One region of the Gilvibacter sp. CC01 genome, then DNA from elsewhere that is predicted to be linked to it. Evidence: riboswitches for the same ligand, from Rfam matches in the RefSeq annotation. Region 1 holds a riboswitch; the other holds the start of a gene.
The links. Region 1 has a riboswitch for S-adenosylmethionine ahead of AC0J2F_RS02130 (hypothetical protein). Riboswitches for the same ligand answer to the same signal wherever they lie in the genome.
Positions count from the first base shown of each region.

Region 2: it holds a riboswitch for S-adenosylmethionine, as region 1 does, so the genes downstream of both, AC0J2F_RS09940 (O-acetylhomoserine aminocarboxypropyltransferase/cysteine synthase family protein) here and AC0J2F_RS02130 (hypothetical protein) in region 1, are expected to answer to the same signal.

Region 1 covers NZ_CM146909.1:448,159-453,416, forward strand. The annotation lists gene AC0J2F_RS02120 (hypothetical protein) at 1-287, opposite strand, end outside; gene AC0J2F_RS02125 (hypothetical protein) at 290-835, opposite strand; gene AC0J2F_RS02130 (hypothetical protein) at 1,684-2,178, opposite strand; SAM-I-IV-variant riboswitch at 2,234-2,327, opposite strand; tRNA gene AC0J2F_RS02135 (tRNA-Ser) at 2,812-2,896, opposite strand; gene AC0J2F_RS02140 (hypothetical protein) at 2,955-4,739, opposite strand; gene AC0J2F_RS02145 (hypothetical protein) at 4,743-5,153, opposite strand.
Region 2 covers NZ_CM146909.1:2,115,681-2,120,938, forward strand. The annotation lists gene AC0J2F_RS09920 (nucleoside permease) at 1-666, shown strand, start outside; gene AC0J2F_RS09925 (Gfo/Idh/MocA family protein) at 669-1,808, shown strand; gene AC0J2F_RS09930 (sugar phosphate isomerase/epimerase family protein) at 1,813-2,865, shown strand; gene AC0J2F_RS09935 (3-keto-disaccharide hydrolase) at 2,877-3,632, shown strand; SAM riboswitch class I at 3,753-3,862, shown strand; gene AC0J2F_RS09940 (O-acetylhomoserine aminocarboxypropyltransferase/cysteine synthase family protein) at 3,985-5,258, shown strand, end outside.

The sequences.
Region 1 (5,258 bases):
ATTTTAAGCTGTACACCTTCATTTGATAACTGTCCTGGCAAAAGCTCGGGTGTTGAACCCAAAAACAAGGGTACCCTATTTTTTTCAATGGCATTGAACTCATCGACATCATCGACCAGGTCAATACATTCTGATATAAAATCAAAATCAGCTCCGAGACAGATACCATCTTTACAATAATACTTAAACCTATATTTACCGTACTCTTGATTCTCCATAAAGTCATGGATCCATTCAAGGGTAGGTTTCCTGTTGCTCAGTATTTCCTCTAAATGATGCAGTTTCATAATTAGTTTGTTTTTGTTTCCAAATAGTCTTCCAAATCCTTTTGATTCCCTTTTTTTCTGCACCAGCCACATCCATAGGTGTCGTTTTTTGTAGAGACCATTATGTAATGTTTACCCTCGGAATAGGGGCATTTAGCTAACCATTGGTATTCATTTTTACCATCTGGAATGGGTTCAAGATTCACTTTTTCAAGATAGTCAATAAAGGGTGTTTTTAGTTCTTTTGCTCTCTTAATATATTGCTCCCTTTTTTCTTTTACACTATCAATGATGGCATAAAACTCCTTTTCATACAATAACCCCTCTTTCCTGAACCTTGGTAGCCCACCAAACGCTTGTCCCTTATCAAAGTATTCTTCAAGAAGTTCAATAACATCCTTTTTGTTCAAGTAATCGTTTATTTTCAGTGATTCATCACAGTCAAAATATTCCTCATTGGTATCGTTGGTGGTATAGAGCTTTAATAGGTCACCTTCTTTTTTTAAGTAATACCTAACGGCAACATCCCACATGGTTTCTTCAGTTTCAAATATAAAGACATAATCCATGTTGGTGTCATGGTTATTTACAAATCCTATGAAAGTTTTTACCTCCTTTATTTTTTGACAAAGCTCAAAATCTTCAAGAGCAATGGCTTGCTTAAGGTAGTCTTTTAATATTTCCTGTCGACTGTTTCTAAAAGCCCATACATTGAGTCCAATATAAAGCGATAGGGGTTTTGAGCCAAAATTTGCACCTTTTCTTCAAGCGAGGCGTTGATATGTTCCCACATGGGGTGATTTTTATTATTCATTGTATTTGTTTTTATTGCTAATTGTATCGAGTAGAACTAGATGTATGCTATTATAGGGTGTCTGTATCATAAAACTCCCCTTACTTTTAATAGCATAGTGTCTGCTCTTTAGTTCTCCAATAGTGTCGTAACAGAGCACTATGTAGTCATATGCTTTTGAAAAGTCGAGAATCGTGTTCCCGTTTGTATTGTTAATGTTTATGAAGAGGTTTTTGCCATTCTCTTCATGGTTTGCTACTATGAAGGTATTGGCATTGTATTCAATTGTTTTAGTATTAGTGTCATCTATTGACTCTTGTATCTTATTTAAATTCATATGATTTTATTTAATTAATATCTATATCTTTTGTAATGGTGGTTTGGTTCTGTCGCATAAACTTCATTAAGCTTAAAAATTACAATTTCACATTCTGTTATTTTAGCTGATAAAAAATAGCTGATCATCAATGAGTTTAACTTGATATTCTTGGATACATGTAATAACAACTTGTTTTGATATTTTCTTACCTGAATATCCTTCTTCCAAACTTATTGTAACAACTGCTGAAAATGGAGCAACTGACTTTTTTATGATTTTAGTTGTCTTATTGTTTTTTTTTAAAATTAGTAAGGCCAATAATCAACACATAAATTTGGATCATCATTGTCGTTCAATTCATCAAGGTAGTGGTCTCTATTATAGGCTAGTAAATTGTGCTGTTGGTCATGTAGCCATCCTCCAGAAGGAATACTATTTTGTAGTTCATATTCACCAACATAAGTAAAGAAGTAACTTTTATCTCTTTTTAAAACAAGATAGGCAGTGAATTCTTTTTTCCAGTTTTCTTTAGCTCGATCAATTATCCATTGGGTTAACGCTTTTAGTTCTTCTTCATAGATTTCTATTAACTCTTTTCTATCTAAAGATTGAAAATCATTTGAACTAATTATTAATTCAGTACCTGGGTATTTTTTCACATCAATTTCTTCTTCTTCTTCACAGACAAAGTGAATCGGAATTTGAACATATGTATTTCCAGATTGAACAGTTGGGAATAGTTCTATGTAAGGGAATATACCATATCCTTCTTTGAACTGTGAAATAGATTTAATTTTCATACAAATAAAATTTAGTTAAACAAACATTATTTGTATCTCGAAAAAGCAATAGGAATAGTGACGTTTATTTTGACTTGTCGTCCGTATTGTTTGACCACCGTGGTGTCTACACTCGGTTGGTACCCATAAAAGGGTTCGAAATACTAAGTAAAAATAGAATTTAATTCATTAAAAAAAACTAATTGCAGATTTTTTAGTGTTTCTTTCTTATCGCTTTCGGTCAATATACCTATTTTATGATGGCACCCCCTAAAAGGAAAACGACTTTAAATTCAATAGTGGGGATGAGTTTTTGGGTAATATGGTTGGAATTTTTAGGTTTTTTATTGGAGTTTTTTTTAATAGAGAGTTATTAGTAGTTAGGGTACTTCCTTATGTGCTTTATCAATGTATAGGAAAGTATTGTTTTAATGCGCAGTAATACAAAAGAAAAATTGGCAGTAAACCTTTGTTAAATGCTATTATTAAAAACAAGTATTAAATTGACGGCAGTATTGTATTATGGTAATTGTTTAGCAAGTACTGGAATAATAAAAAACTGTATATTTAACCAATAGCTGACTGATAACTGACTAAATACGGAAATAAAAAACCGTAAAAACTTATAAATAAAGTAATTACGGTTTTCAGTAGCGGAGAAAGAGGGATTCGAACCCCCGGAGGTGTGACCCTCAACAGTTTTCAAGACTGCCGCATTCGACCACTCTGCCATTTCTCCTTTAGCGGATGCAAATATAATCACTCCTTTGTTTTATAAAAAAGAAAAGTGTTGTTTTTTATTTGGGCGCATTGAGCGGAATCCCTGGCAAATTGAACGGCAAGTTTATACCAAAGTGCCAATAAGGAACATCAAGAGTAACATTATAACTATATCCTACACTAAGTATGTCTTTAAAGACCGTTAGCATACCTCCCACTCCAAACTCAGGAGTCCCGTCTGTATTAAAGTCAGGAGTGGAAACCGCTATTCCCAAACCGAGGTCAACAAAATCATTGTACCAACGGTGTTTTCTAGACCCAATCTTGAGTAAAAGCGACGCAGAAGGCGCATATAAGAAACGACGGTCGTCGGGCAGTGCTCCATGCAATTTTTCAGCGTTCAATGGCTCGGCCATAATGATCCCTACAGAGGTTTCAGATCTAAGACCAATGATCTCCATCTGTAAATCCCATGCTTCCAGTCTACGCGGGTCGTAAGCAACCGTCGCTGCCGCATTCTCTGGGGTGTCTGATTTTGGTAATAGCAGGAGAAGGGTTATTTCCAGGTTATCACCTGCTTCACGTGGGCCGGCACCTTTGAGTCTAATAAATCCCTCACTAGGCAGATCATTCAAGGTGAATTTTAAAATCTCATCTCCCAAATCCAAATTGTCCTTATAACGATCACTTTGATTCTTCAACAAGCCAGTCATGCGGCCAATGGCATTCACGGCATCGCTTAGGCTACCATAACAGTTTTCCGCATCCATGTAAAGCGCTGCAGCTTTATCTTTTAATTGCTGTAGCGTGTCCAAAATGCTTTGAAAATTCATGAATGTTTGCTCAATATCCTTTAGCTTTCCTTGCAAGGACTGTACAAGGCCCAATATTTCAAAGACCGATTCAATATTCCAGGACGATATTTGCGCTTTCGCATTGTTTATTAATGACACTATTGCGGTATACTCGGCTACTACCTCATTGGCTTTATCCTTCAATGCAGCCTCTACACTGCCTAATGGGTTGGAGTTAACAAAATCAACAATAGCAGTTTTGGCACTCTCAATGCAGGCCAAATCGGGAAAGTTTTGCAACAGACTTTGCTTGAGCTGTTCAAAAACCTTAGGTGCCTCTGCATTGTATTTTTTTGCGCGCTCCTTTAAGCTTTGAAGTTGTTTCAATTGATCATCGCTGAGTGTAGTAACCCAGCGCTCTACCGTGTAGATCTCCTTCTCTTTTATGTTGTCAAAATTTTCAATATGTACACGATCAGAGCCTAATTTGCTGCTCATGTAGGCCGTCAAGCTAATACTGTAGGACTTGCCTGAACTATTTTCCAGATCGGTTTTAAGCTGCCCCAATTGATCATTGAGTCGAGACAATATGTAAACTTCCTTAGGAACATCCTCGCTGGGGCTAATCCCGTTGCGACCGTAAAGCGCGCGCCAATCATTGAATAAGTCGTTTACCTCGGTAGCCAAAGCCGCATTTGACGGCGTGTCAAGGGTCTGATAAAATTGATTGAGGCCAGAATACAAAGCATTTAAGTCTCCTGTATTGAGTGTGGTTCGCTTAACGTCAGCAAATATTTGTTCTTGTAAAGACAAGGCTGAATCTAAAGCATCGATCTTATTCTGTAAATCAATAGATGCCTTGTACTGCGGATATTCAGCCGCTATCTTTTCTGCCAAAAGTTCTTTATTGATGTAAAGGCTCAAACTTCCGTTGATATCCACAATTTGTGGTCCAGATTTATGAACCGTATCGGAATCATAACTGGTCTTTTCAATCATGGTAATAATTGACTGGGCCTGCCCAAAATTCAGAATCAATAAGCAAAGCGGTAGGAGGAATTTTTTCATGATTTATTGATCTATAGATTGAGACTCTGCTTCTACATAAAGTTTCTCGAGTTTAACAAAGGTCATTTGACCGTTCTTATGGATTCTGGAGTTGGCCTTGCGCGGTTTTAAGGAAAGGCAAAACACTTTAATCTCTTCATAGGGGGTATCGTCTTCAATAATGCTCGCAGCAGTTAAATAAGGTTCCAAGTCTGCCTTAAGGGTAACAAAATCTTTGACCCACATCACCTTACGAGTAAACCCTCCAGGAGAGGTATCTGCTAGTTCGTCAGCCAGTGATACTCCTTCTGCAATATTTTCAGAATCACCTAAGACAACTAACAAAATACATTTTTGTGTATTTAAATTATCGTATTGCTGTTTGGCCACTGCCTGATCTTGGATGTTGATAATGGTAGTATTCAATAGTGCCATGGTAGTGCGTTTAGTTGACTTAAAGATACAGGGAGCCATTGAAAAATCGCTCCCCCCTAGCGGGTATTTTTAAAAATCAAGGGTTTTCACCTAGTTGGAGTTACG
Region 2 (5,258 bases), 1.1 Mb from region 1:
CCTAAAACACCACCGAGCTCTACAGAACGCGCGAGTATCTCTACTATTTTAGGTCTGGATGCCCTAAAGTTATTGAAGGACAGAAACTTCTTGATCTTCTTTATCGCTTCTGTTTTGATCTGTATTCCGTTGGCCTTTTACTACCAACACGCCGGACAGTTCTTGGGTGAGGTAGGTGTAGATAAACCGGCAGAAAAGATGGCTATTGGGCAATTCTCAGAAGTGTTCTTTATGCTGCTATTGCCTTTCTTTTTTATGCGCTACGGATTTAAGAAAACCATTCTTGTCGGGATGTTAGCCTGGACAGTTCGCTATTTGCTTTTTGCTTATGGAGACCCGGATGGTATGTATTTTATGTTGCTGATAGGAATCGCGCTTCACGGTATCTGTTATGACTTCTTCTTTGTGTCAGGGCAGATCTATACAGACAGTAAGGCAGGCGAAAAATATAAGAGTGCCGCACAAGGGCTTATTACCTTGGCTACTTACGGAGTCGGTATGTTAATAGGATTCTGGATAGCTGGTAAGACCACAGATGCTTTCGCTATTTCAGAGACCGAACATACTTGGAATCAGATTTGGCTGTATCCTGCAGCATTTGCAGCAGTAGTATTTGTATTGTTTGCACTCCTGTTTAAAAACGAGAAAGTAGAATACCAACAATAATTATGGCTCAAAAAATAAAGTGGGGCGTACTTGGCGGTGGAGGTGATTCCCTTATCGGGGTTTTACACCGCGTGGCTGCCAGTATGTTCGATGCATATGCGCTTACCGGAGCGGTTTTTAATCCGGAACTACAAAAGAGTATAGACTTTGCTAATGAACTCGGCATACCAACAGATCGTATTTATGCAGATCTGGATGCTTTTATTGCTGGGGAGTTGGCTATACCAGAGGCCGATCGGATCCAGGTTGTCTCGGTACTAACACCCAACTTCTTACACTTTCCAATGGCTAAGCAACTCTTAGAGAACGGCTTTCATGTGATTTGCGAAAAGCCCATGACCATGAGTTACGCGGAAGCGTTGGAGCTACAAGCAGTACAACGCGCAAGTGGAAAACAATTTGCTTTAACGCATACTTACACGGGCTATCCAATGGTGCGTCAAATGAAGCAAATGATTGCTCAAGGAGCCATAGGTAAGATCCAAAAGGTAGACGTACAATACTATCAAGGTTGGATCAATCCAATCATTCATGATCCGAAGCTGAGAAAGACCACTTGGCGTTTGGATCCTGATAAATCAGGTATTTCCTGCTGTATGGGAGATATTGGTGTACACGCATACCAAATGCTTGAATTTGTCACAGGCCTTAAAGTGCAATCTATCCTTGCAGATTTGAATCATCTATACGATGACAACCAAATGGATATAGACGGCACTGTGCTCTTGCGTCTTGGCAAGAATGTCAAAGGTGTGCTTAGGGCCAGTCAGATCGCCACTGCAGAAGAAAACAACTTTACTGTTGCCGTTTATGGCGACAAAGGTTCCCTTAAATGGGAGCAAGAAAATCCAAACTATGTGTATTGGCTAGAAGATGGTCAACCTATGCGAACGCTTAAACCTGGACATGCGTATAACGATGCCCTATCTTTAGATGGGACAAAACTCCCTCCTGGACATCCGGAAGGGATCTTTGATGCCATGGGTAATATTTACAAAGGCATGGCCAAGGCCGTTCGCGGACAAGAGCATCATCCTGGCGAGTTTCCGGGTATGGAAGACGGTGTGCGTGGAATGTACTTTATTGAACAAGCCGTGGCTTCACACAGTCAAGGAAATGTTTGGATCGATTTAAACGCATAAAGCAATGAAAACAATAAAAGGACCTGCTGTTTTTCTAGCACAGTTCATGGATGATAAGCCACCGTTCAATTCATTGGATGGACTCTGCGGATGGGCACGAGATCTTGGATACAAGGGTATACAGATCCCAACTTGGGAAACCCGTTTAATAGACCTTAAATTAGCCGGAGAAAGTAAGACCTATTGCGACGAACTTAAAGGTAAGATAGCAGACTACGGCCTTGAGATCACAGAACTTTCTACGCACTTACAAGGGCAATTGGTTGCCGTGCATCCGGCCTACGATTTAATGTTCGACAATTTTGCTCCGGACGACTGCAAAAACAATCCGGCCAAGCGTACCGAATGGGCGCGCCAACAGTTGCTTTCTGCAGCTAGAGCAAGTAAGCATTTAGGTTTAAAGGCGCATGCTACTTTTAGTGGTGCTTTGATGTGGCATATGTGGCATCCGTGGCCGCAGCTTCCCACTGGATTAGTGGATATGGGCTTTAAAGAATTAGCCGCTCGTTGGCTACCACTTTTAGATGAATTCAAAGACAACGGAGTTGCCGTTTGTTATGAGATACATCCGGGAGAGGACCTGCACGACGGGGTGACCTTTGAGCGCTTTTTGGAAGCGACTGGTAAGCATGAGGCGGTGAATATTCTGTATGATCCTTCGCATTTTGTTTTACAGCAGCTCGATTACCTTACCTACATAGACCACTACCACGAGTTTATCAAGGCCTTCCACGTTAAGGATTCTGAATTCAAGCCTACGGGTAAAAAAGGAGTCTACGGCGGATACGGCGATTGGAAAGACCGTGCAGGGCGCTATCGTTCCTTGGGCGATGGGCAAATTGACTATAAAACTGTTTTTAGTAAACTCACCGAATACGGCTGTGATGTTTGGGCTGTGATGGAATGGGAGTGTGTTATAAAAAGCCCAGAACAAGGAGCGCGCGAAGGCGCCAAATTCATTGCCGATCACATTATCGAGGCTACCACAAAACGCTTTGACGATTTTGCTGGGGCTGAGATTGACAAAGAAAAACTTAAGAAAATTCTAGGATTATAATACTCAACAATATGAAGAAGTTAGTTTTATTCATGGCTGCAACAGCCATGATTGCATGCAAAAATAATCAGACTACTGCCGATGCAGAAACAGAAAATGAGGCAGAAACTGAAGTAGTAGCAGGTGATGAAACGCCAGCAGAATCTGAATGGGAAATCCTCTTTGACGGAACTAATTACGATCAATGGAAAGGATATGGTGCTGACGCAGTTTATGACAATTGGACTATTGAAGACGGTGCTATGGCATTCACTCCAGGAGAAGAAGGCGGCAAGAATATCATCACAAAAAACACCTATACCAATTTTGAACTCTCTTTGGAATGGAAGATTTCTGATGCCGGAAACAGTGGAATTTTTTGGGCTGTAGTTGAAGACCCGAAATTCAATGAAGCCTATGAGACTGGGCCAGAGATCCAAGTATTGGATAATACCGCTCACCCTGATGCTAAAATCGGAGACGGAACGCATTCAGCGGCCGCCCTTTATGATATGATCGCTCCACCAGAAGACAACACCAAACCTGTTGGGGAATGGAATTTATGTGTGCTCGAAGTCAACCATAAAACCAATCAAGGGAAGGTGACTTTCAATGGGAAGGAACTCTATACTTTCCCAGTACACGGGCCAGAATGGGATGCGATGGTAGCCGATTCCAAGTTTGCTACTTGGGAAGGATTTGGTAAATCTCAAACAGGTCATATAGGCTTACAAGACCACAGTGACAAGGTGTGGTATAGAAACATTAAAATCAGGCCATTGGATTAAATTCTCAACAACTTGAATCATATATAGAAGCCTAAAATTTTCAAAAATTTTGGGCTTTTTTTGGATTTTTCAATTTTGTGTCGCAATATTTGTGCTCATAAAGTTCAAACACTTATTGAAATGTTATCAAGAAAGGTGGAGGGATTAGACCCTGTGAAGCCTTAGCAACCCTTTGTCTCTTTGTGCAAAGAAGGTGCTAAATTCTACCGGACGCTCCGGATAGATAACTCAAGACCCAGTTCCCGATCTAGGAATGGGGTTCAATTTCTTTATAACATTTTTCTTTAAGTACGCTTTTTTAAAGCGCATTTGACTTTTGAATTAATTCAGTTTAACTCAAAAAGAAAGAAAAATGAGTACCTCAAAATTTGCGACCGCAGCCTTGCATGCCGGTCATGACACAACCAATCACGGCGGAACCAGAGCCGTGCCTATTTATCAATCTACCAGTTACGTTTTTGACAACAGTGACCATGCAGCCAACTTGTTCAACCTGAGCGAGACCGGTTACATCTACACCCGAATCAATAATCCGACCTGTGATATACTAGAACAGCGACTCGCTGCTCTAGAAGGTGGAATCGCTGCGGTGACCACTGCCTCAGGCACTGCGGCCATTGCCACCACCTTGCAAACGCTTTTACGTGCTGGTGACCACATTGTAGCATCAAACAGTCTTTACGGAGGGACTTTCAACTTGCTGAACGTTACCTTACCGCGCTTGGGGATCACCACAACCTTTGTAGACCCTGCTGAGCTCGATAGTTTCACCGCTGCGGTTCAAGATAATACCCGAGCGATCTTTATTGAATCCCTAGGGAATCCGAAGCTGGATGTATTGGATATTAAAAATATTGCAGATCAAGCCAGAGCTGCTAAAGTTCCATTGATCGTTGACAATACAGTGGCTACACCCTACTTGTTAAACCCTATTGCTCACGGTGCTAATATTGTGATTCATTCTTTGACCAAATACATCAACGGCAACGGAACCGCTTTAGGTGGCGTTGTGGTAGATGCCGGTACCTTTGATTGGACCAACGGCAAGTTTCCAGAGTTTACAGAACCCTCTCCCGGATATCACGGTTTGGTTTATGCAGAAGTGCTCAAGGAGGCTTCCTTTATTGCTAAACTGCGCATTGAAGGGCTTCGCGATTTCGGTGCTGCTTTGAGTCCCTTCAACGCTTTCCAGATCTTGCAAGGATTAGAGACCTTGGAGATCAGAATCAAGAAGCATTCGTCTAATGCTTTGGCGCTTGCCAAATGGCTTCAAAGTCAAGAAGAAGTGGCTTGGGTGAACTATCCTGGTTTGCAAGAGAGCGATTATTATCCACTGGCTCAAAAGTACCTGCCGGAAGGTCAAAGCGGAATAGTGACCTTTGGGTTAAAGGGCGGATATGAAGCTGCTAAAAAGGCCGTAGACGCAACCCAAATATTCTCTTTATTAGCCAATATTGGAGATACCAAGTCTTTGATCATCCATCCGGCTAGTACAACGCATCAACAACTTTCTGAAGCAGAGCAGCAATCCACAGGGGTAACCCAAGATCTGATCCGCCTCTCAGTAGGCTTGGAAAATGTGGACGATCTGATAGGCGACCTGCAGCAGGCATTTGCTAAGGTATA